Regions from separate parts of the Pseudomonas sp. GW-45 genome, predicted to be linked through region 1. Evidence: predicted binding sites of a transcription regulator. Region 1 holds the regulator's gene; each other region holds the start of a gene.
The links. The regulator LexA, encoded in region 1, represses DNA repair genes until DNA is damaged. The targets are predictions, from matches to a motif close to CTGTNTNNNNANACAG.
Positions count from the first base shown of each region.

Region 2: a site for LexA is predicted at 3,916-3,931, ahead of imuA (translesion DNA synthesis-associated protein ImuA). Genes of this name have one in related genera too.
Region 3: a site for LexA is predicted at 4,538-4,553, ahead of recN (DNA repair protein RecN). Genes of this name have one in related genera too.

Region 1 covers NZ_CM167674.1:1,230,029-1,237,520, reverse strand. The annotation lists gene nagZ (beta-N-acetylhexosaminidase) at 1-581, opposite strand, end outside; gene AC1XYH_RS05545 (L,D-transpeptidase family protein) at 637-1,125, opposite strand; gene AC1XYH_RS05540 (TetR/AcrR family transcriptional regulator) at 1,215-1,898, opposite strand; gene lexA (transcriptional repressor LexA) at 2,100-2,708, shown strand; gene sulA (SOS-induced cell division inhibitor SulA) at 2,719-3,225, shown strand; gene AC1XYH_RS05525 (hypothetical protein) at 3,354-3,596, opposite strand; gene AC1XYH_RS05520 (DUF6586 family protein) at 3,661-4,164, opposite strand; gene topA (type I DNA topoisomerase) at 4,176-6,797, opposite strand; gene AC1XYH_RS05510 (DUF1653 domain-containing protein) at 6,893-7,105, opposite strand; gene fadA (acetyl-CoA C-acyltransferase FadA) at 7,207-7,492, opposite strand, start outside.
Region 2 covers NZ_CM167674.1:2,574,037-2,581,528, reverse strand. The annotation lists gene AC1XYH_RS11855 (CTP synthase) at 1-587, shown strand, start outside; gene kdsA (3-deoxy-8-phosphooctulonate synthase) at 603-1,448, shown strand; gene eno (phosphopyruvate hydratase) at 1,493-2,782, shown strand; gene AC1XYH_RS11840 (septum formation initiator family protein) at 2,838-3,110, shown strand; gene ispD (2-C-methyl-D-erythritol 4-phosphate cytidylyltransferase) at 3,167-3,805, shown strand; gene imuA (translesion DNA synthesis-associated protein ImuA) at 3,960-4,571, shown strand; gene AC1XYH_RS11825 (Y-family DNA polymerase) at 4,579-5,988, shown strand; gene AC1XYH_RS11820 (error-prone DNA polymerase) at 5,985-7,492, shown strand, end outside.
Region 3 covers NZ_CM167674.1:2,988,574-2,996,065, forward strand. The annotation lists gene dapB (4-hydroxy-tetrahydrodipicolinate reductase) at 1-482, opposite strand, end outside; gene dnaJ (molecular chaperone DnaJ) at 497-1,636, opposite strand; gene dnaK (molecular chaperone DnaK) at 1,770-3,692, opposite strand; gene grpE (nucleotide exchange factor GrpE) at 3,782-4,354, opposite strand; gene recN (DNA repair protein RecN) at 4,579-6,252, shown strand; gene fur (ferric iron uptake transcriptional regulator) at 6,333-6,743, opposite strand; partial or broken gene AC1XYH_RS13875 (outer membrane protein assembly factor BamE) at 6,850-7,233, shown strand; gene AC1XYH_RS13880 (RnfH family protein) at 7,322-7,492, opposite strand, start outside.

The DNA of each region.
Region 1 (7,492 bases):
AGCGCAAAGGGCTTGAGATCGAGCTCACGAATCTGCGCTTCGCTGCGCTCGTCTACCGGGAGCGCAAAATGCGAGTCCGCTTCAGCCCAGCCGTGGCCGGGAAAGTGTTTTCCGGTAGCCGCCATACCCGCCTGATTCAGACCGTCGATATAAGCGCTGGCGAGAAAACTGACTTGCTCCGGATTGGCACCCAGAGAACGGTTGCCAATGACTTTGCTGCGTCCATGCTCCAAATCCAATACCGGCGCAAAACTGATATCAATACCGCAGGCCAACATCTCAGTCGCCATCAACCAAGCTGCGGCACGCGCAGCGGCCGCAGCCTGATCACCGCCCTTTTTTGCGATATCTGCCAACGCGGGCAAACGATGCACCCCTCGGCGCAGGCGCTGCACACGCCCTCCCTCTTGGTCGATAGCAATCAGCATATCGGGACGAATAGCCCGAATGGAGGTCACTAATTCGCGCACTTGTGCGGGGGACTCCGTATTGCGAGCAAACAGAATCATGCCACCCACTTCGGGCTGGCGCAGCAGCTGCCGATCTTCGGACTCCAGCCATAGGCCGGGCAGATCCAGCATCAACGAACCTTGTTTCAAGCAACTATCTCCTGACAAAAGGACACGCAGCGCCTGTTTAGGCGGCGTCTATCTGAACAGTACAACCGACCGGCGTACTATCGAACAGTTCCAGTATGTCTGCATTGCGCAGGCGAATGCAGCCGTGGGACAAAGGTTCGCCCATCGGCTGGTCATCGCCCGTGCCGTGCAGATAAATGTAGCGACGCTGTGAGTCAACCTGTCCGCCGCGATTAAAGCCCGGCGAATTGCCACACAGCCATAGAATGCGAGTCAGTATCCAATCGCGCTCTGGGTGGGTTGCAGCCAGCGAGGGCGTCCATACCTCACCCGTCGGGCGCCGGCCAATATATACCGAGCCCAAAGGTTGCCCATCACCAATACGCGCGCGCACGCGGTGCTCACCGCGCGGCGTGCAACCAGAACCCGAGCGCTCGCCCAGACCGTTCAGTGCTGTTGAAATAGGAAAGCGACACACAACACTCCCGCCGCAAAACCCGGTGAGCTGCTGCGCTGCAATAGATATGTGAATATGATCCAACTGCATGGTCGTCTCCGTTACCAACGCATACGATAACGGATCAGCCACGTATAGGTAAGGGCGAGGAAGCTAAACTATGCCAGCGCTAGGCGCCGCTAAGATGAGGCTACTTCGGCAGCTGCTGCCGCGACCGGCTTAACCGGCAGGCTATCGGCGCGCATGCCAGCCGCAAGAAATGGCACCATCAGGCGTAGCACTTCATCAACCGCGCGATGTTCCGCGAACTCAGCCTCAGCAATGGCGCGCAACGCTTTCATGCTGGACATGGTAAAGGCTGCACTACCCAACATGAAATGCACTCGCCAAAACAACTCCGCTGGCGGGATGCTCGGTACGGCGCTAACCACCAGCGCCATGTAGCGCTGAAACACCTTGCCATACACTTCGGCGAGGTACTTACGCAGATGCCCCTGACTCTGACTAAATGCCAAGCCCAGTAAGCGCATAAAGGTAGAAAGATCATTACCACTACGCGGCTTAACCGTCAGGGCCTGATCGACCAGCATTTCAAGCAAACCTTCCAAGCTCAGCTGACGCAGGTCTCCGCGCTGCTCATGCTGGTCCAATTCGCGCTCTAGGCTGCTAACGAAAGGATCGAGAAAACGCACGAAGACAGCTTGAATCAGCGATTTTTTTGAACCGAAGTGATAATTCACTGCCGCCAGGTTCACACCGGCTTTACTGGTGATCAAGCGCAGTGAAGTTTCAGCAAAGCCTTTTTCTGCAAACAGCTGCTCTGCTGCATCCAATATGCGTTTAACGGTATCAGACTGCGCCATGCGGGGCTCCCAAGGTACAAACATTTGTTTCAAACATACGTTTAAAACAAATCAACTGTCAACCCTGTATAAAGCTACTGAACTGTCGCACTAATTATTCCCCACGCCAAGCGCGACAGCCTGTTTACAAAATCAGCGCTTGCCCAAGCAGAACAACTGTATATAATCACAGCTACTGGATAAAAAAACAGGCTCAACTCCATGCAGAAGCTTACCGCACGACAACAGCAGGTACTGGCCTTCATCAAGGAATACATGGATGGCAATGGCTACCCACCTACCCGCGTAGACATCGCTAAAACCCTGGGCTTCAAATCACCCAACGCCGCTGAAGACCATTTACGCGCTTTGGCCCGCAAGGGTGCAATTGAGATGATCCCTGGCGCGTCCCGCGGTATTCGCTTGCCGGAATCCGAGACCGAGGCCAGTGACGACCGCTTGCCCGTGATCGGCCGAGTTGCCGCTGGTGCTCCCCTGCTGGCTCTGGAAAATATCGAAGACCATTGCCACATAGATCCTAGCTTCTTCCATCCTCGCGCCGATTATTTGCTGCGCGTACAGGGCGAAAGCATGAAGGGCATTGGCATCATGGATGGAGACCTGCTGGCCGTTCACCGTACCAGCGAGGCACGCAATGGCCAGGTAGTGGTAGCGCGCATCGGCGATGAAGTCACCGTCAAACGCTTCCAGAAGCAAGGCCGCAAAGTGTCCTTGATTGCAGAGAACCCCGAATTTCAGCCGATTGAAATCAATCTGGCAGAACAGGAACTTACCATTGAAGGTTTGAGCGTCGGTGTAATCCGCCGCTGAGGAGCTGAGAATGCAGTACGCCCGCCTTGATCAACAGACGCTGACCCAAGCTGACCTGTTTCATAACGCCTTGATGGCATCGCGTATGGAACACAGCCAATTTGCTCGCCCACGTGCCAAGCAGCAAACGCCACTGCCTTCGCAGGAGGAACAGGAATACGGCTATAGCGAAATCAGCTTACAAGGCGCTGCACGTCAATGTTTACAATGGCTTGCTCCCGTACTGCGCGACCTGAGCAATAGCGCTGCTCCTCGCTGGCTTACCCTGATTGATCCGCCAGCCAGCCTGAGCAATCAATGGTTACGCAATGCCGACCTAGACGCGGCGCGCATCATGATAGTTCGTTCCAAACCCGGCATGGACCCGACCACACTGTGCTGCGACCTACTTAAGCTCGGCGGTAGCCATACCGTCGTCAGCTGGTTGTGCCCCGATAGCAGCAGCAAGCCACGCCTTGAACGCGCGGCACAAGCCGGGCTCTGCCGCAGTCTCAACATCCGCTTGCAAGCTGCCTGAGCAAAAAGCAGAAAGCAAAAAAGGCCGCAGGTAACACCTGCGGCCTTTTTTCTAATTCGTTGCTAGTCAGTTTTTCTTGGCTTTGCCACATTCATCAACACGGTATAGCGCTGCAAAGCTCTTATCGCTTAGTGAAGAACACGATCCTCGGGAATGTGCTCATCTTCGTCCTCGTCTTCTTCCAACTGACCAGCCGCTTGCATACCTGCACTGATCATGGCCTTGGCCACTTCAATGTAGTTGCCTTGCAAATAGTCTTTGGCATCTACCGAAAACTCGATAACCAGCAACGGCTCGCCCTCTTCGTCTGAGCGGCGCAAAGCCACTTTGCCGTTGGACAGCTCTACGATCTCAAGAAAGGGTGAAGGCATCTCATCTGGTCTCCTCTAGTGCAGGCGCGCAGTGTATCACAACGCACCTGCCGCCGCAGCCCCGCTACCACTCCAACATACCTTCGCGATAGCTGCGGACTCGCTCAGAAAGCGCTGACCAAGCTTCCTGCGCATCATCCAACGTCCACTGACCGGACTTAATTGCACTGCTGGCGATCAAGCTGCTCGCAGATGCCGCAGCTACAGGGGCAGGCGGTGCCTGCAACTGCTGCCAGGCTGCCAATAGCTTGGCCAACCAAGTGTCGCGGTTGTCGGCCAACTCCGTCAGCTCCGCTAACTCAGGTCCGGGAAAGCGAGCTACTACGGCAGGCGTTAAAGCTGCTTCGACCTGGCGCAAATCGACTAGCGGCCAGCGATACAGATCCGCAACCTCGTGTACTACCGCAAGCACGCCCCTATACAGATGAAACATGGCGTGCTCTTGATGGTATTGCACCTGACTCATCGCATCCACAGCATCGGACGCTTGGGCCTGAGCCCAGGAATCAAGTGCTTTACGCGCGAAGAACAAGGCTTGGTTAGTTCGGGTATAAACTTCGTTAGCCATGCAGAACCACCTCAGCGCTTGGCTTTCTTGCGGCCATCATCCACCGACCAGGCTTTGCCATCGTGAAAGGCACGCCAGCCGGTAGGCTTGCCTTCAAGTTCACTTTGCACGTACTGCTCTTTGGTCTTGCGACTATAACGAACCACTGTCGGATTGCCGTCCGGATCAGCTACCGGAGCATCCATAAGGAAGTGGTACTTGGGGTCAATTTCTTTCTTGTGCGGCAACAGCTCCTTGACCAGAGGCGCCCGCGTTTCCCGGTTTTTTGGGAACAAGCTGGCGGCCAGGAACAACCCGGACGCACCATCACGCAAAATATAGACGTCATCGACCTTTTCGCACTTCAGCTCAGGCATCGGCACTGGGTCCATCTTTGGCGGTGCCGCTTCACCACTTTTCAGTAGTTTACGAGTATTTTTGCACTCGCTATTGGTGCAACCGAAATACTTGCCGAAACGACCCGTCTTCAGCTGCATCTCATTACCGCATTTATCGCACTCAATGATGGGTCCGTCGTAGCCCTTGATCTTGAATTGCCCGGCTTCTATTTCAAAGCCACTGCAGTCAGGGTTATTACCGCACACATGCAGCTTGCGCTTTTCATCGACCAGGTAGCTATCCATTGCCGTACTGCAAATTGGGCAACGATGCTTAGCACGTAATATGCGAGACTCACCTTCATCATCGTCCGCCGCCACGTCGTTGCCCGGCACCAGATTAATGGTTTCCTTGCAGCGTTCTTTGGGCGGCAACGCATAGCCCGAGCAGCCAAGGAAAACGCCAGTAGACGCTGTGCGAATCATCATCTGACGACCACAGACCTTACAGGCGATATCGGTGGGTGTGGGCTGATTGGCACGCATACTGCGCTCATCGTCCGCAGACGATGCCGCTTTCAGCTTGGTACTGAAGTCTGCGTAAAAATCATCAAGCACCTGCTTCCAGATAACCTCGCCTTGAGCAACATCATCCAGCGACTCTTCCATGCGAGCAGTGAAGCTATAGTCCATCAGGTTAGGAAAGCTCTCGCTCAAACGCTCGGTGACAATGTCGCCCATTTTCTCGGCGTAGAAACGACGATTATTAAGCGCAACGTAACCACGCTCTTGAATCGTTGAAATGATCGATGCGTAAGTGGATGGACGGCCAATACCGCGCTTCTCCAACTCCTTTACCAAGCTGGCCTCGGCATAACGCGACGGCGGCTTGGTGAAGTGCTGCTTTGGCTCCAGCGCCTGCAACGCCAGCAGATCTTCAACTCTGATATCCGGGAGCACCTCGTCTTCGCCACCCTTACCCTGCGGCACCATCACTTTGGTGTAACCATCAAACTTGAGAATACGCCCCTTGGCGCGCAACTCGAAATCACCAGCGCCGACCTGAATACTAGTAGACAAATACTTGGCAGGCGTCATCTGACAGGCCACGAATTGACGCCAGATCAGCTCATACAAGCGCTCGGCATCACGCTCCATACCCTTCAAATCAGTCTGCTTGAGCTTGACGTCGGAGGGGCGAATCGCTTCGTGCGCTTCCTGCGCGCCTTCCTTACTGCTGTAAGAGTTAGGCTTCTCTGGCAGGTAATCCTTACCAAAGGTTTTTTCAATATAGTCGCGCGCCATGCTGACGGCATCGACCGAAAGATTGGTCGAGTCGGTACGCATGTAGGTGATATAACCCGCTTCATACAGACGCTGGGCCATCATCATGGTCTTCTTCACACTGAAGCTCAGGCGCGTACTGGCAGCCTGTTGCAGCGTGGAGGTAATAAAAGGTGCGTTGGGGCGTGAGCTGGTTGGCTTGTCTTCACGCTTGAGAACGCGGTACTCAGCTTTCTCGAGCACAGCCAGCGCAGCGTCTGTCTGCGCCTTTTCTGTTGGCCTGAAGGCCTCTCCGGCCTGCTTAACCACCTCAAAACGCACCGCTTCAGCTTTAGGCGTATGCAGTTGCGCGTGAATTTCCCAGAATTCTTCCGGAATAAAGGCGCGAATCTCACGCTCGCGGTCAACAATCAGCTTTACCGCGACCGATTGGACTCGACCAGCAGACAGGCCACGGGCAATTTTCTGCCACAACAGCGGCGACACCATGTAACCAACCACGCGATCAAGAAAACGACGGGCTTGCTGCGCGTTAACTCGATTCAGGTCCAGCTTACCCGGCTTAGAAAAGGCTTCTTGAATGGCTTTCTTGGTGATCTCGTTGAACACCACGCGCTTATAGCGGCTTTCGTCACCACCGATACTTTCCCGCAGGTGCCAGGCAATAGCCTCCCCTTCGCGGTCCAAATCCGTCGCGAGATAAACGGTGTCGGCATCTTTGGCCAAGCGGCGCAGTTCATCGACAACCTTTTCTTTGCCCGGCAAGATCTCATACTGGGCAGCCCAGCCGTTGTCCGGGTCCACGCCCATACGCTTGACCAGTTGGGCGCGCGCTTTAGCCAGTTTTTCCTGCTCACTGGCGGGTGCCGCTTTGCGACCTCCCTTGGGTTTGCTGTCGGTCTTGGCACTACCGCTAGTGGGCAGATCGCGAATGTGACCGATGCTCGACTTCACAATGAAATCGTTACCAAGATATTTGTTGATCGTCTTGGCTTTGGCCGGTGATTCCACAATGACCAGTGCTTTTCCCATAGGTAATCGTTTTCCTGACTCAAGCTATTTGAATGGTCCACAGACCCTGTGGCGCTAGCGTAAAAGGGTCTGCTGGCGGCCGGAGGGGCCAGAGCCTACACGTCTTCGTTGATAAAGGTAAAGCGCGGATATGCTTTGCCGTCAACCTCTACTGTTTCTTCAAACATCGCCTGTGGCCGCACCCAGAGATCGAAATTGCCATACAGCGTACGATAAACCACCAAGCTTTCTTCGGTCTCTGAGTGGGTCGCCAGACTAATTACCTCGTAGTCCTTGCCTTTATAGTGCCGATACCGTCCGGGACGCATAAACCGCTCCTTCATCATCGCTGGCGCAGCGCTTTCTGGCGCCAACCACACATAAAAAAGCCGAGGCACAAGGCCCCGGCTCTGGTTACACCCTTACCGTCTTAAACGCGTTCAAAGACGGTGGTGATGCCCTGACCCAGACCAATACACATGGTCGCGATACCAACGGTACCGTTATTCTGCTTCATTACATTCAGCAGGGTGCCGGAGATACGGGCGCCTGAGCAACCGAAGGGGTGACCCAGGGCGATAGCGCCGCCGTGCAGGTTTACCTTCTGTTCCATCTGATCAAGCAACTTCAGGTCCTTCAGGACCGGCAGCGCTTGAGCAGCGAAGGCTTCGTTCAATTCAACGAAATCAACGTCACTCATGCTCATGCCAGCGCGC
Region 2 (7,492 bases), 1.3 Mb from region 1:
CGGGCGGCTTTGGTTCGCGCGGCGTAGAGGGCAAGATTGCCGCTGTGCGCTATGCCCGTGAAAACAAGATTCCGTACCTGGGCATTTGCCTGGGTATGCAGGTAGCGGTGATCGAATACGCTCGTAATGTACTGGGTTGGGCGGATGCGAATTCGACCGAATTCGATAAAACGTCCAAGCATCCGGTTGTTGGCCTGATTACTGAGTGGCAGACCGCCAGCGGTGAGATGGAAACGCGAACTGAAACCTCCGATCTCGGTGGCACCATGCGCCTTGGTGGGCAGGAATGCGCGCTCACCCCAGGCTCAAATGCCCATGACTGCTACGGCAAGGACGTTATCGTTGAGCGTCATCGTCACCGCTATGAGGTCAACAATAACCTGTTGCCTGAGCTGCAGGCGGGTGGTTTGAATATTTCTGGTCGTTCTGTTGACGGTGCACTGGTCGAGGTGGTTGAGGTCGCGGATCATCCGTGGTTCGTCGCTTGTCAGTTCCACCCTGAATTCACCTCCAATCCGCGCTATGGCCACCCGTTGTTCACTGGCTTTGTGAGTGCGGCATTGAAGCAGAAAGAAAGCAAATCCTGAGGAAGCGATAAGGTTATGGCGCAGAAAATCGTGCGGGTTGGCAACATCGAAATGGCGAACGATAAGCCGTTCGTGCTGTTTGGCGGTATGAACGTTCTGGAATCCCGGGACTTGGCCATGCAGATTTGCGAAAAGTATGTTGAGGTGACCGAGAAGCTCGGCATCCCTTACGTATTTAAAGCCAGTTTCGACAAGGCCAATCGATCGTCGATCAACTCTTATCGCGGCCCCGGTTTGGAAGAAGGGCTGAAGATTTTCGAGGAGATCAAGCGCACCTTCAATGTGCCAGTGATCACCGATGTGCACGAGCCTGAGCAGGCGGCGCCGGTCGCCGAAGTCTGCGACATTATCCAATTGCCGGCCTTTCTGTCACGGCAAACCGATCTGGTGGTGGCCATGGCCAAGACCAATGCGGTGATCAACATCAAGAAGGCCCAGTTTTTGGCCCCGCAGGAAATGCAGCACATCCTCACCAAGTGTGAAGAAGCAGGGAACAGTAATTTGGTGCTTTGTGAGCGTGGCTCCAGTTTCGGCTACAACAATCTTGTGGTCGACATGCTGGGCTTCGGCATCATGAAGCAGTTTGAATACCCGGTGTTCTTTGATGTGACCCACGCTTTGCAACAGCCGGGCGGTCGCAGTGATTCTGCTGGTGGCCGTCGCGCCCAGGTGACTGATTTGGCCAAAGCGGGAATGAGCCAAGGTCTGGCCGGCCTGTTTTTGGAAGCGCACCCTGACCCCGATAATGCCAAGTGTGACGGTCCTTGCGCTCTGCGGCTGGATAAGCTGGAGCCTTTTTTGGCTCAGCTGAAGACGCTTGACGATTTGATCAAAAGTTTCCCGGAGCTGGAAACGGCTTGAGCCTTTATTCCCGATTACCCGTTACATGGAGCTTATAAGTAAAGATGGCAAAAATCATTGATATCAAAGGCCGCGAAATTCTGGATTCGCGTGGTAACCCGACTGTTGAAGCGGACGTCACTCTGGAAGGCGGCATCATTGGCAGAGCCTGCGCTCCTTCCGGTGCTTCAACCGGTTCGCGTGAAGCGCTGGAATTGCGCGATGGCGACAAGAGCCGTTATATGGGCAAAGGCGTGCTCAAGGCAGTTGCCAATATCAATGGGCCCATCCGCGAGTTGCTGGTTGGCCGTGACGCTATTGCACAGGTCGAACTGGACCGCGCGATGATTGAGCTCGATGGTACCGACAACAAAGCGACCCTGGGTGCCAATGCCATCCTTGCTGTTTCTTTGGCTGCAGCTAAAGCAGCTGCACAGGCCAAGGGCGTGCCTTTGTACGCACACATTGCTGATCTGAACGGAACGCCTGGTCAGTACAGCATGCCTGTGCCCATGATGAACATCATCAACGGTGGCGAGCACGCCGACAATAATGTTGATATTCAAGAGTTTATGGTTCAGCCAGTTGGCGCCAAAAACTTTGCCGAAGCGCTGCGTATGGGTACTGAGATTTTCCATCACCTCAAGGCGGTACTGAAAGCCCGTGGTCTCAGTACTGCGGTGGGTGACGAAGGCGGCTTTGCGCCTAACCTGGCTTCGAATGAAGATGCACTGGCGGCCATTTCCGAAGCCGTTGCCAATGCGGGTTATACCTTGGGTGATGATGTCACTTTGGCTCTGGATTGCGCCTCCAGCGAATTTTACAAAGACGGCAAGTACGACTTGGCTGGCGAAGGTCAGGTGTTCGACGCGGCTGGCTTTGCTGATTATCTGGCTGGCTTGGCGGAGCGCTACCCGATTATTTCCATCGAAGATGGCATGGATGAGTCGGACTGGGCTGGCTGGAAGGTACTCACCGACAAGATCGGCGACAAAGTGCAGCTGGTTGGCGATGACCTGTTCGTGACCAACACCAAGATTCTCAAGCGCGGTATCGATGAAAAGATCGGTAACTCTATTCTGATCAAGTTCAACCAAATCGGTTCGTTGACTGAGACGCTGGAAGCCATCCAAATGGCCAAAGCAGCTGGTTTCACTGCAGTGATTTCGCACCGTTCAGGCGAAACTGAAGACAGCACCATTGCTGACTTGGCCGTAGGTACTGCGGCGGGTCAAATCAAGACCGGTTCGCTGTGCCGTTCTGATCGTGTATCAAAGTACAACCAGTTGCTGCGTATTGAAGAGCAATTGGCTGGTCAGGCGCCTTATAAGGGCCGCGCCGAGTTCAACGGTTGATGTTGGATAGGGGAGGCGTTAGCCTCCTTGCGTGTTTTGTCGGAGTGTCGATATTGTGAAATGGCTTTGGCTGAGTTTTTTGGTGTTGCTGGCTGGTCTGCAATATCGCCTGTGGGTAGGCGAGGGCAGCTTGGCACACGTGGCTCAGCTTAAGCAGCAGATTGCCGGGCAGGAGCGTGAGAACGAGCAGCTGCTCGAGCGCAACCGCGTATTGTCTGCCGAAGTAATCGAACTCAAACAAGGCGTTGAAACCGTCGAAGAGCGTGCCCGGCATGAGTTGGGCATGGTCAAGCAGGGCGAAACCCTGTTTCAGTTAAGCGGCGAATAATCGCCGTGACACTTCCTTTCTGGGTGGTAGTGCCGGCGGCCGGTGTGGGTTCGCGCATGCAGGCAGACCGTCCCAAGCAGTATCTCCTCTGGGGTCAACGCACCCTGATTGAACATACCCTCGATTGTTTTCTCGACCAGCCTGATTTGCGTGGTTTGGTAGTTTCGCTGTCTGCGACTGATAGCTGGTGGCCTGAACTGCCCTGTGCCGTTGATGCTCGTATTACCCGTGTGACCGGCGGCCGAGAGCGAGCAGACTCGGTGCTTAACGGGCTAGCTGCTTTGCGTGAGTTGGGTGCGGCCGATGCCGATTGGGTGCTGGTGCACGATGCAGCACGGCCGAATCTGGCTAACGCTGATTTACAGCACTTACTGACGACGCTGGCGGACGATCCGGTGGGTGGTCTACTGGCGGTGCCGGTCCGCGATACGCTTAAGCAGATAGGTACCGATGGCCGGGTTACAGCGACGCCGGATCGGGCGTTGTTCTGGCAGGCCTATACACCGCAGATGTTCCGCCTCGGACCACTACAGCAAGCGTTGTCTGATGCGTTAGCGGCGGGTGCACAGATTACCGATGAAGCCTCGGCCATGGAGTGGGCGGGTCACGCCCCGCTGCTGGTAGAAGGGCGCGCGGATAATATCAAGATCACTCGTCCCGAAGATCTGGAGTGGTTGGCGCACCGCCAACACTGAGTTAAGAGTCCCCATCCCCTGTATGTTTTGGTTCAGATTAGCTGGTAACTGACTGCCCATTCGTCGTGCCTGCGGTTTAGCGATTGACCCGCTATACAGGAATAAATATGCTGTATGTATGTACAGTTAATTTATTCCTGCCAGGAGGTGATCGATGGGATCGGTTGTTGCGCTCGATAGTCTGCTGCAGGATCGGCGCGTCTGGCGAGGGCGGCAGGATGTGCCACCCGCCCGCACTCAATCCACAGGGCATGCGCAGTTGGATGCGGCTTTGCCGAGTGGCGGTTGGCAAGCGGCAGCACTGAATGAAATTCTGCTGCCAGCCATCGGCAGTGGCGAATTGCAGCTCCTGTGGCCAACGCTGGCTCGTTTGTCGGCAGCAGGTGAGCGGGTCGTTCTGGTTGGCCCGCCAGCCATCCCATTTCCACCAGCCTGGCTGACGGCGCAGGTGACTTTACCTCGATTGTCGATCATTCAAGCCAGTGGTCGGGAGGCGCTTTGGGCCGCCGAGCAGTGTTTACGGTCCGGTAGTTGCGGCGCGGTACTTTGTTGGCCTGAGCGTGCCGATGACCGAGCCTTACGGCGCCTGCAGGTCGCAGCGGAAACCGGTGACACCCTGGCTTTTGCCCTGCGTCCGCAACGCGAGGCGGTTAACTCTTCGCCTGCTGCGTTGCGGCTAATGCTGGAGTTGCGACCGAGACAGTTACGTATTCTCAAATGCCGCGGTGGTTTAACGCCCAGCACCCCGCTCATTTTGGATCACTGAGGCCGGTATGCGCTGGGCTTGTATTTTATTTCCCCAATTGGCATTGGACGCGGTGCTGCGTAGCCGCGAGGATCTTACGCGCCCACTGGTCATGCTCAGCGGAACGCCACAGCGCAGGCTGTTACAGGCGGTCAATCCGGCGGCGCGGGAAATGGGCCTGCGCGCCGGGCAAACGTTATCTGCTGCGCGTGCGCTGAGTGACGATTTTGACTCTGTTGAGTATGCCCCGGAGCAAATCACCCACTGGCATCGATTTCTCGCCGCCTGGGCTTATCAATACAGCTCTCACGTCAGCCTCGATTATCCCCGTGCACTCCTGCTGGAGATCGAAACCAGCCTTGAGCTGTTCGGTCCTTGGCCAGATTTTGAAGCGCGTTTGCGGTGTGAGTTATTAGCGCTGGGGTTTCGCCACCGCATTGCCGTGGCGCCGAATGCACTGGCGGCTCGTGTGCTGGTTAATGTCGGTGACGGGTTAGTCATCAATGAAGCACAGTTGTCGGGTTGCCTGAAGGATTTACCGGTGAGCCGCAGTGGCTTTACGCCTGAGGTTGCCAGTGCCTTGGCTGGTATGGGCCTGCGCCGTTTGCAGCAGGTGCTGGCGTTACCGCGTGACAGCCTGGCCAAGCGCTTTCCGCGCACTATGCTGGATCATCTGGATAAGCTGCAGGGCCTGCATCCGGTGGCATTGGACTGCTATCTGCCGCCAGATCATTTTGCCGGCCGGGTAGAGTTCAACTTTGATGTGGAAGCCATTGCTTCTTTGCTATTTCCGTTGCGTCGTCTGACGGCCGATCTGGCGGTGTTTCTGGCGGGGCGGGATTGCGGCGTGCAGCGCTTTGTTTTGTGGTTGGAGCATCGAGACGGAGAAGCCACCCAAGTGCCCGTTGGACTACTCAGCGCCGAGCGGGAAGCCGGTATGTTGTTCGAGCTGGCGAGGGGGCGGTTAGAGGCAGTGCAGCTGCGCGCGCCGGTCCTGGCGTTTGCTTTGCGTGCCCAGGAGTTACCACGTTTTGTGCCGGCTGCCGGTGAGCTATTCGTGGAGCGGCCCCAACAGTCTTTGGCCTGGGAGCAACTGCGCGAACGGTTGCGTGCGCGTTTAGGGGATGATGCGGTACACAGTATTGCGCTGCGCGCCGACCATCGACCGGAGCATGCTTGGAGCTCGGTGCCAGCAACCGGCAAACAGCTGCTGAGCAAGCTGCCACGCCCGGGCTGGTTGCTGAGCGAGCCGCAGCCGTTGGACGACTTATTTCCACGGATTTTGTGCGGCCCGGAACGGATCGAGTCTGGATGGTGGGATGGCGATGACGTGCGCCGTGACTATTACCTGATCGAAACCCGCGATGGGCGTCGCGCCTGGGCCTTTCATCCGACCGGTAATTCGGGGTCGCTGTGGATACACGGATGGTTCGCATGAGCGCGGGTTATGCCGAGTTGCACTGCCTGTCCAACTTCAGCTTTCAACGCGGAGCATCCAGTGCGCAGGAGCTGTTTGAGCGTGCCAGCCTGCACGGCTATTACGCGCTGGCGATTACTGACGAAGGCTCCCTGGCCGGAATTGTACGTGCATGGCAGGCCGCGAAAGCTACCGGACTCAAACTGATTGTTGGCAGCGAAGTGCAGATTCAGGAGGGCCCTCGGCTGGTGCTGCTGGTGGAGAACCTGACGGGGTATCAAAATCTCTGTCGCTTGCTGACAGTCGCGCGACGGCGTGCAGAGAAGGGTAGCTATCGTTTGCTAGCAGAGGATCTGAATGATGGCCTGGATGGCCTGCTCGCGCTCTGGTTGCCGAACGAAGACGTGGACGAGACGCAGGGCCGTTGGCTTGCTGAGCGCTTTGGTGATTGCCTGTGGTTAGCGGTAGAGCTGCACCGTGGCCCGGATGATGTGCGTCGGCTGGATCAGTTGCAGGGCTTGGCAGCACGGCTGGGTATTCCTTGTGTGGCCAGTGGTGATGTGCACATGCATGCCCGTGGGCGACGTGCACTGCAGGACACCATCACCGCGATCCGCCATCACTGTACGGTAATGGAAGCAGGCAACCGATTATTTGCTAACGGCGAGCGCCACCTGCGTAGCTTATCGGTTTTGACGGCCATCTACCCGTCGGCGATGCTGGTGGAAAGTAACAGGATCGCTGACCGCTGCCGCTTTGATCTCAGCCAGTTGCGTTACCAGTATCCACATGAAGTCGTGCCTGATGCGCATACGCCGAGCAGCTGGCTGCGCGAACTGACCCAGCGCGGCGTGCGTTGGCGTTGGCCGGAGGGTGCGACAGACAAGGTAACGGAGCAGATCGATAAAGAGCTACAGCTGATCGCCGAGAAAGGCTACGACAGTTATTTTCTGACCGTGCACGACATAGTCGACTATGCCCGTCGCCAGCAGATTCTCTGTCAGGGTCGCGGCTCAGCCGCCAACTCTGCGGTGTGCTACGCACTGGGCATTACCGAGATCAACCCCGCGCAGAGTAACCTGCTATTCGAGCGTTTCATTTCCCGTGAGCGAGATGAGCCGCCGGATATTGATGTGGATTTTGAGCATGAGCGTCGCGAAGAGGTGATCCAGTATGTGTTTCGTCGTTACGGTCGCGAACGCGCAGCGCTCACCGCTGTAGCCAACACCTATCACGGCGCTGGAGCCATACGCGATGTGGCGCGGGCACTGGGATTGCCGGCAGAACAGATCGATCAACTTGCACGGTGTTGCGGCCGCTGGAGTAGCAAGGTGCCAGACGCGCAGCGTTTGTCTGAAGCAGGTTTTGATGCGGCAAACCCAGTGCTGCATCGAGTACTTACCCTGGTGGGTGAACTGATCGGCTTTCCTCGGCACTTGTCACAGCATCCGGGCGGCTTCGTTATCTCCGAGGCGCCTCTGCATACGCTGGTTCCGGTTGAGAACGCCAGCATGGCCGAGCGTAC
Region 3 (7,492 bases), 1.8 Mb from region 1:
TCAACCTTATGCCGGTGATGAGCTTCAATGATCTCGATATCAGCATCATCCCCCATGACCCGTGCCGCCATATCCAGCAACTTAAGGCATAGATTCACACCTACACTGAAGTTCGGTGCAAAAACGATAGGGATACGCTTACCGGCCTCAGCCAGCTGCATCTTCTCATCCTCACTGAAGCCCGTCGTTCCAATGACCATTGCTTTGCCAGCAGCGAGACAGTGCTGCACGTCGTTGAGCGTAGTGGTGGGATGGGTGAAATCGATCAGCACATCAAAATCGTTCAACACATGCTGAAGGCTACCGCTAATCGCCACATGCAATCGACCGACGCCGGCCAGTTCTCCGGCATCCGCTCCGATTAAAGAGCTTTCCGGACGCTCGATGGCAGCAGTAAGCGCGGCGCCCTCCGCCTGACCAACAGCCTCGATCAGGGTTTTGCCCATGCGCCCTGCTGCGCCGATTACCGCTATGCGTACCATCTTGCGCTCCCGCCTCAGAATTTCATGTCTTCAAAGAAGTTTTTCACGCCGTCGAACCAGCTCTTGGCACGCGGTGATTGGCTCGACCCTTCTTCTTCCAGGGTTTCGCGCAGCTCTTCCAACAGCTCACGCTGACGCTTGGTCAAGTTGACCGGCGTTTCCACCGCGACACGACACAAAAGATCACCCGCTGAGCCGCCACGTACTGGCGTCACGCCTTTGCCACGCAAGCGGAACAACTTACCAGTTTGCGCTCCATCAGGAATCTTCAGCTTGACGCGCCCATCCAACGTGGGCACTTCCAACTCGCCACCTAAGGCCGCATCAACAAAACTGATCGGCACTTCGCAGTAAAGATTTTTACCATCTCGCTGGAATATCTTGTGCTCGCGCACTGATACAACCACATAGAGATCACCCGCCGGACCACCGTTAACCCCGGCCTCACCCTCACCTGCCAGGCGAATACGATCGCCGGTATCGACACCCGCGGGGACTTTGACCGACAGGTTTTTCTGTTTCTCGACCCGACCATCACCATGACAGTCTTTACACGGATCGGTGATCATCTTGCCGGTACCGTGACAGCGCGGACACGTCTGCTGGACAGAGAAGAAACCCTGCTGCATACGCACCTGGCCATGACCGGCACAGGTCGTACAAGTACTCGGGGTAGTACCCTTCTTCGCACCTGAACCATCGCAGGTTTCACAACCCACCAACGTCGGTACTCGGATAGTCACAGAGGTACCGCGAACGGCCTCTTCCAAATCCAATTCAAGGGTATAGCGCAAATCACTACCGCGCTGAGCGCTGGAGCGGCCACGACCACCGCCGCCACCTCCCCCAAAAATATCGCCAAATACATCGCCGAAAATGTCGGAGAAGTTGCCGCCACCATAGCCGGCGCCACCACCGCCCATGCTCGGATCAACGCCAGCATGACCGTATTGATCATAGGCCGCACGCTTGCTGGCGTCGGTCAGAATCTCATAGGCTTCAGTTGCTTCCCTGAACTTTTCATCAGCCTTTTCATCATCCGGGTTACGGTCCGGATGAAACTTCATCGCCAAGCGGCGATAAGCCTTTTTCAGCTCGGCTTCGCTGGCGCCCTTCTCGACACCCAGCACTTCATAATAATCACGCTTGGACATTTACTCAGTTCCCTTCACATTCGCTCAGCACAAACGGCAACGCGGGAGAAGCTCCCGCGTTGCCTGGCAGAGTCGGCGTGCAGCTCTGTCGCAGCATTGCTACAGAGCCACAAAACCTTGTTTCATCAAAGACTTACTTGTTGTCCTTGACCTCTTCGAACTCGGCATCGACAACGTCGTCGCCATCATTACCTGCGTCGGCGTCAGCAGCCTGCGCATCAGCCTGGCCTGCTTGGGCCTGGTCGGCGTACATCTTCTGTACCAATGGACCTGATGCTTCAGACAGCGCATTGATTTTGGCTTCAATAGCGTCTTTATCATCGCTCTTAATAGCTGCTTCCAGATCAGTCAGCGCTGCTTCAATCGCTGTCTTCTCTTCTTCAGTGGCCTTATCACCCGCCTCAACCAACGTCTTGCGTGTCGCGTGTACCAACTGATCAGCTTGGTTGCGGGTGGTTACCAGCTCCTCAAACTTGCGATCTTCGTCAGCATTGGCTTCAGCGTCACGGACCATTTGATCAATCTCTTCATCCGTCAAGCCGGAAGAAGCCTTGATCACGATGGACTGTTCCTTGCCGGTCGCCTTGTCTTTCGCAGACACATTAAGAATACCGTTAGCATCGATGTCGAAAGCGACTTCAATTTGCGGCACGCCGCGCTGTGCTGGCGGGATATCGGCCAGATCGAAACGACCCAACGACTTGTTCTGGCTAGCCTGCTTGCGCTCACCTTGCAGCACGTGAATGGTCACGGCTGTCTGGTTGTCGTCAGCCGTCGAGAACACCTGAGACTTCTTAGTCGGAATAGTGGTGTTTTTCTCGATCAGAGCAGTCATTACACCACCCATGGTTTCGATACCCAAAGAAAGCGGCGACACGTCGAGCAGCAACACGTCTTTTACATCACCAGCCAGTACCGCACCTTGAATGGAGGCGCCAATGGCGACCGCCTCATCAGGGTTAACGTCTTTACGTGGCTCTTTATTAAAGAACTCGGAGACGGTTTTCTGTACTAGCGGCATACGCGTCTGACCACCAACCAAAATCACGTCGTCGATTTCGGAGATATCCAAACCTGCGTCCTTCATAGCAACACGGCAAGGCTCGATGCTGCGCTTGATCAGCTCTTCAACCAACGATTCCAACTTGGCGCGGGTCACTTTAACGTTCAAGTGCTTAGGCCCAGTTGCATCTGCTGTAATGTACGGCAGGTTGACGTCGGTTTGCTGGCTAGATGACAGCTCGATCTTGGCTTTTTCCGCAGCTTCCTTCAAACGCTGCAGGGCTAGCGGATCGTTGTGCAGGTCAACGCCATTTTCTTTCTTGAATTCATCCGCCAGATAATCGATCAGGCGCATATCAAAGTCTTCGCCACCCAGAAAGGTGTCACCGTTGGTTGCCAGTACTTCAAACTGGTGTTCACCATCCACTTCAGCAATTTCAATTACCGAGATGTCGAAAGTACCGCCACCCAGGTCATAAACCACGATAGTGGAGTCGCCACGCGCTTTGTCCATACCGTATGCAAGAGCCGCTGCGGTAGGTTCGTTGATGATGCGCTTGACCTCAAGCCCAGCAATCCGGCCCGCGTCTTTAGTAGCCTGACGCTGACTGTCGTTAAAGTAGGCTGGAACGGTGATAACCGCTTCAGTAACCGGCTCGCCAAGATAGTCTTCGGCGGTCTTCTTCATTTTTTTCAGGACTTCAGCAGACACCTGCGGTGGCGCCATCTTCTCGTCGTTGACCTGAACCCAAGCGTCGCCGTTGTCAGCTTTAACGATTTTGTAAGGCACCAACTTGATGTCTTTCTGCACAACTTCTTCGTCAAAGCGACGACCGATCAGACGCTTTACTGCGTACAGAGTGTTGTGCGGGTTGGTAACAGCCTGACGCTTGGCCGACTGACCTACCAAGGTTTCGCCATCATTAGTGTAAGCGACGATGGAAGGTGTAGTGCGGCCACCCTCAGCATTCTCGATAACTTTAGCGACGCCGTTTTCCATGATGGAGACACAGGAGTTGGTGGTCCCCAGGTCGATACCGATAATTTTGCCCATATTCTATTCTCCGAGTATTGCTGCCGCGTTTAGCCAGCGGCGAGGTTTATTCTGTGTATGAACCCTAGATGGGGTCATCAAAATTAATTTCAAGCCTGCTCATCAATCGACGGCGCGGGCTCTACAGGTGCCTTGCTGACGACTACCATGGCGGGACGCAACAAACGCCCACTCAGGGTGTAGCCCTTCTGGAACACCTTGATGACCGTATTGGGCTCAACGCTGTCGCGCTCTTCCATCGCCATGGCTTGATGGAATTCGGGGTTAAAGGGCTCACCCTCAGGTACCACCGGCACAATCTGGAAACGACTCAGGGTGTCAGCAAACATCTTCAGCGTCAGCTCGATGCCTTCACGCATCGGTTTGATGGCTGGGTCATCCGGATTAGACAGTTCCATACCACGCTCTAGGCTATCGAGAATCGGCAGCAGGTCATTGGCAAAACGCTCCAATGCAAACTTATGCGCCTTTTCCACTTCTTGCTCCGCTCGGCGACGTGCGTTCTGTACGTCAGCTGCTGCGCGTAAAGATTGATCCTGAGCAATTGCGAGCTGATCTTCCAGGCTAGCGATGCGGGCCGCAAGATCACCTTCAGGCGTATCCAGGGTCTCGTCTACCAGGCCATCCTGATCCTGCAGATCGGGTCTCTGTTCATCTGCCATCTGTTTCTCCTGTCATGCAAAAAAGGGGCGTACGGCGAGAGTCGATACGAACGCTGCACCGCCCAGCCCAGGTCTATTTAAGCCTTACTGGCAATCTATATGGGGTCGCAATTCGCGGCTTCAAGGGGAATTAGGCAAGTGACGTTGATTTTACACTCCCTCTTGTCGACGCGAAGCAAACTACTGTATAAATAACCAGAACACTTTCTCAGGGAGCGCGAGTCATGCTGGTACACCTTGCGGTCAATAATTACGCCATTGTCGACCACCTCGAACTAGAGCTGCGCGGCGGAATGAGTGTAATCTCGGGCGAAACCGGTGCAGGCAAATCGATCATGCTGGATGCCTTGGCATTGACCCTGGGCGGCCGTGCCGACAGCGGCGCCGTTCGCCCCGGCACAGACAAAGCCGACATTCTCGCCACCTTCGATGTAAGCGAGATTACCGAAGCACGCGAATGGTTAAACCAGCGCGACCTGCAACAAGAAGATCACCAGGTGATCTTGCGCCGCGTGATTACCGCAGAGGGACGATCTCGCGGCTATATCAATGGCGCTCCCTGCCCGCAGCAGGACCTACGCGCGCTTGGCGAAATGTTGATCGATATACACAGCCAGCACGAACACCAATCCCTACTTAAGACCGACACCCATCGCCGCCTGCTGGACGAGTTCGCCGGCGCAGGCGACCTGGCGCGCCAGGTTCATCTCGCCGCACAGCGCTGCAAACAAACAGAGAAAACGCTCAAGCAGGTCAGCCAGCAAGGCGATGAGCAGGCTGCTCGCCAGCAGCTACTGGCTTACCAGCTCGACGAATTAGAGAACCTGGGGTTGCAAGACGGTGAGCAAGAATCGCTGGAGAACGAACAGCGCCAATTGGCCAACGCCGATCAGATCCAACACTCTTGCCAGCAGGTCATCAATGTCTGCAGCGAGAACGATGCCGGCAGCGTGCTGGAAGCCCTAACGGCCAGCTTACAGCGCCTGGAAAGTGTGAAAGCGCACAATCCGCACTTGCGCGAGGCCAACGACTTGCTGGCCAGTGCGCAAATACAGATAGAGGAAGCCGTCGGCGAGCTGACGCGCTATTTGGACCACTTCGAAGCGGACCCAGAGCGTCAACAATATGTAGAAGAACGCATGAGCGCGATCTTTGAGCTGGCGCGCAAGCACCGCACTACCCCGCAAGAACTGCCTGCCTTGCAACAACGCCTGATCGACGAACTGGAAGCACAGCAACAACGTGGCGCGGATGCCGAGCAATTACAGGAAGAGCTGATCGCTTATCAAGAGCACTATAAAAAGCTGGCCGACAAGCTCTCTGCTAGCCGACACAAAGAAGCATTACGCCTGAGCAAAGCAGTCACCAAAGAAATACAGCAACTGGGCATGCCGGGCGGGCGCGTGGAGCTACAGCTCTCACCGCTCGACGCTGCGGGTTACTCAGTTACCGGGCAAGAAACGGTCGAGTTTCTGGTCAGCGCCAACCCAGGCCAGCCAGCCAAGCCGCTAGCCAAAGTGGCCTCCGGCGGCGAGCTATCACGTATTAGTTTGGGCATTCAGGTGATTACCGCGCAAACCTCTCGTGTGCCTACGCTGGTATTCGATGAGGTCGACGTGGGCATCGGCGGCCCCACCGCTGAGATCGTTGGCCAGCTGCTGCGCCAGCTGGGCGCTCGCGGCCAGGTACTCACCGTGACGCATCTACCGCAGGTTGCAGCGCAAGGCCATCAGCACTTGTTTGTAAGTAAACAGCAGACCAAGCACGAAACTCGCACCTGTATTGACCAACTTGATGAGCAGGCCCGAGTGCAGGAGGTTGCACGCATGCTCGGCGGTATCGACTTGACCGATGAGTCTCTCGCGCACGCACGCAAGCTGCTCTCAGCTGTGAGCTAAAAGCAGACACTGTAAGCAGCAAAGCCAGACCTAAACGGTCTGGCTTTGCTGTTAAAACGGACAGCTATAGCACTTGCTTACTACTTGCTGCCTGCTTTTTTCACATAAAGCACCAGGTTGTGGTCAACCATTTCAAAACCGTGCTTCTCAACAATTTCGCGCTGACGACGCTCAATCTCCGCATCGAAGAACTCGATTACCTCGCCAGTATCAACGCACACCATGTGATCATGATGTTCACCATCAGCCAGTTCAAATACAGCGTGGCCGCCATCAAAGTTGTGGCGCACCACCAGACCAGCCGATTCAAATTGCGTCAGAACACGGTACACAGTTGCCAAACCGACGTCTTCACCGGCCTCCATCAGCGCCTTGTATACATCTTCGGCACTCATGTGACGCTCTTGTGAACCATCGAGCATTTGCAGAATCTTAACCCGAGGCAAGGTTACCTTCAGGCCGGCTTTGCGGAGTTCTTGATTTTCTACCATGGTTACTTTCTCGTTCAGCGCTTCGCAGGGCGGGATCAGTCGGGTATGATTCAAGGCCATTTAGCCATCTATAGATAGTGGATGTTACCACGTGACGCCAAAAAGAATTAATCAAATACTTCTCCTGCTGCTATGCACTGCTTCTATCACCCTCAGCGGATGCGGTTTTATCCCCGGGGTATATAAAATCGACGTTCAGCAGGGAAATGTCGTAACACAAGACATGGTAGACCAGTTGCGTCCAGGCATGACTCAGCGCCAAGTACGCTTCATCATGGGTACGCCTTTGCTGCAGGACACGTTCCACCCTGATCGCTGGGATTATCTATACAGCATGAAATCAGGCCGCAGCGATCGTGAACAAGAACGCATCAGTCTGAACTTTGAAGATAATAAGCTGGTTGGCCTATCGGGTGACTTTGTGCCGGGCACGAGCACCGATGACGAAATCATGAGTGGCGAACAAAACAGCGATACTGAAAGCTACCCGGTTGATCTCGGCGCACCGCTGGGCACTGGCGAGTAACGAAGCTTCATTCAGGGCGCCAATCGGCGCCCTTCAAGCTGCCCGCTCCCTGCTACGCGCCCTCTTCCTTGGCGGCCTTGGCCTTAGCGGCGCGCTGCTTACGCACCTCCTTAGGGTCGGCAATCAACGGACGGTATATTTCCACCCGCTCACCCGCCTGCAATATGCGCTCAGCCGGCTTGGGTACTGACTTGCCAAAAATCCCCATAGCGCAGCTGGAAAC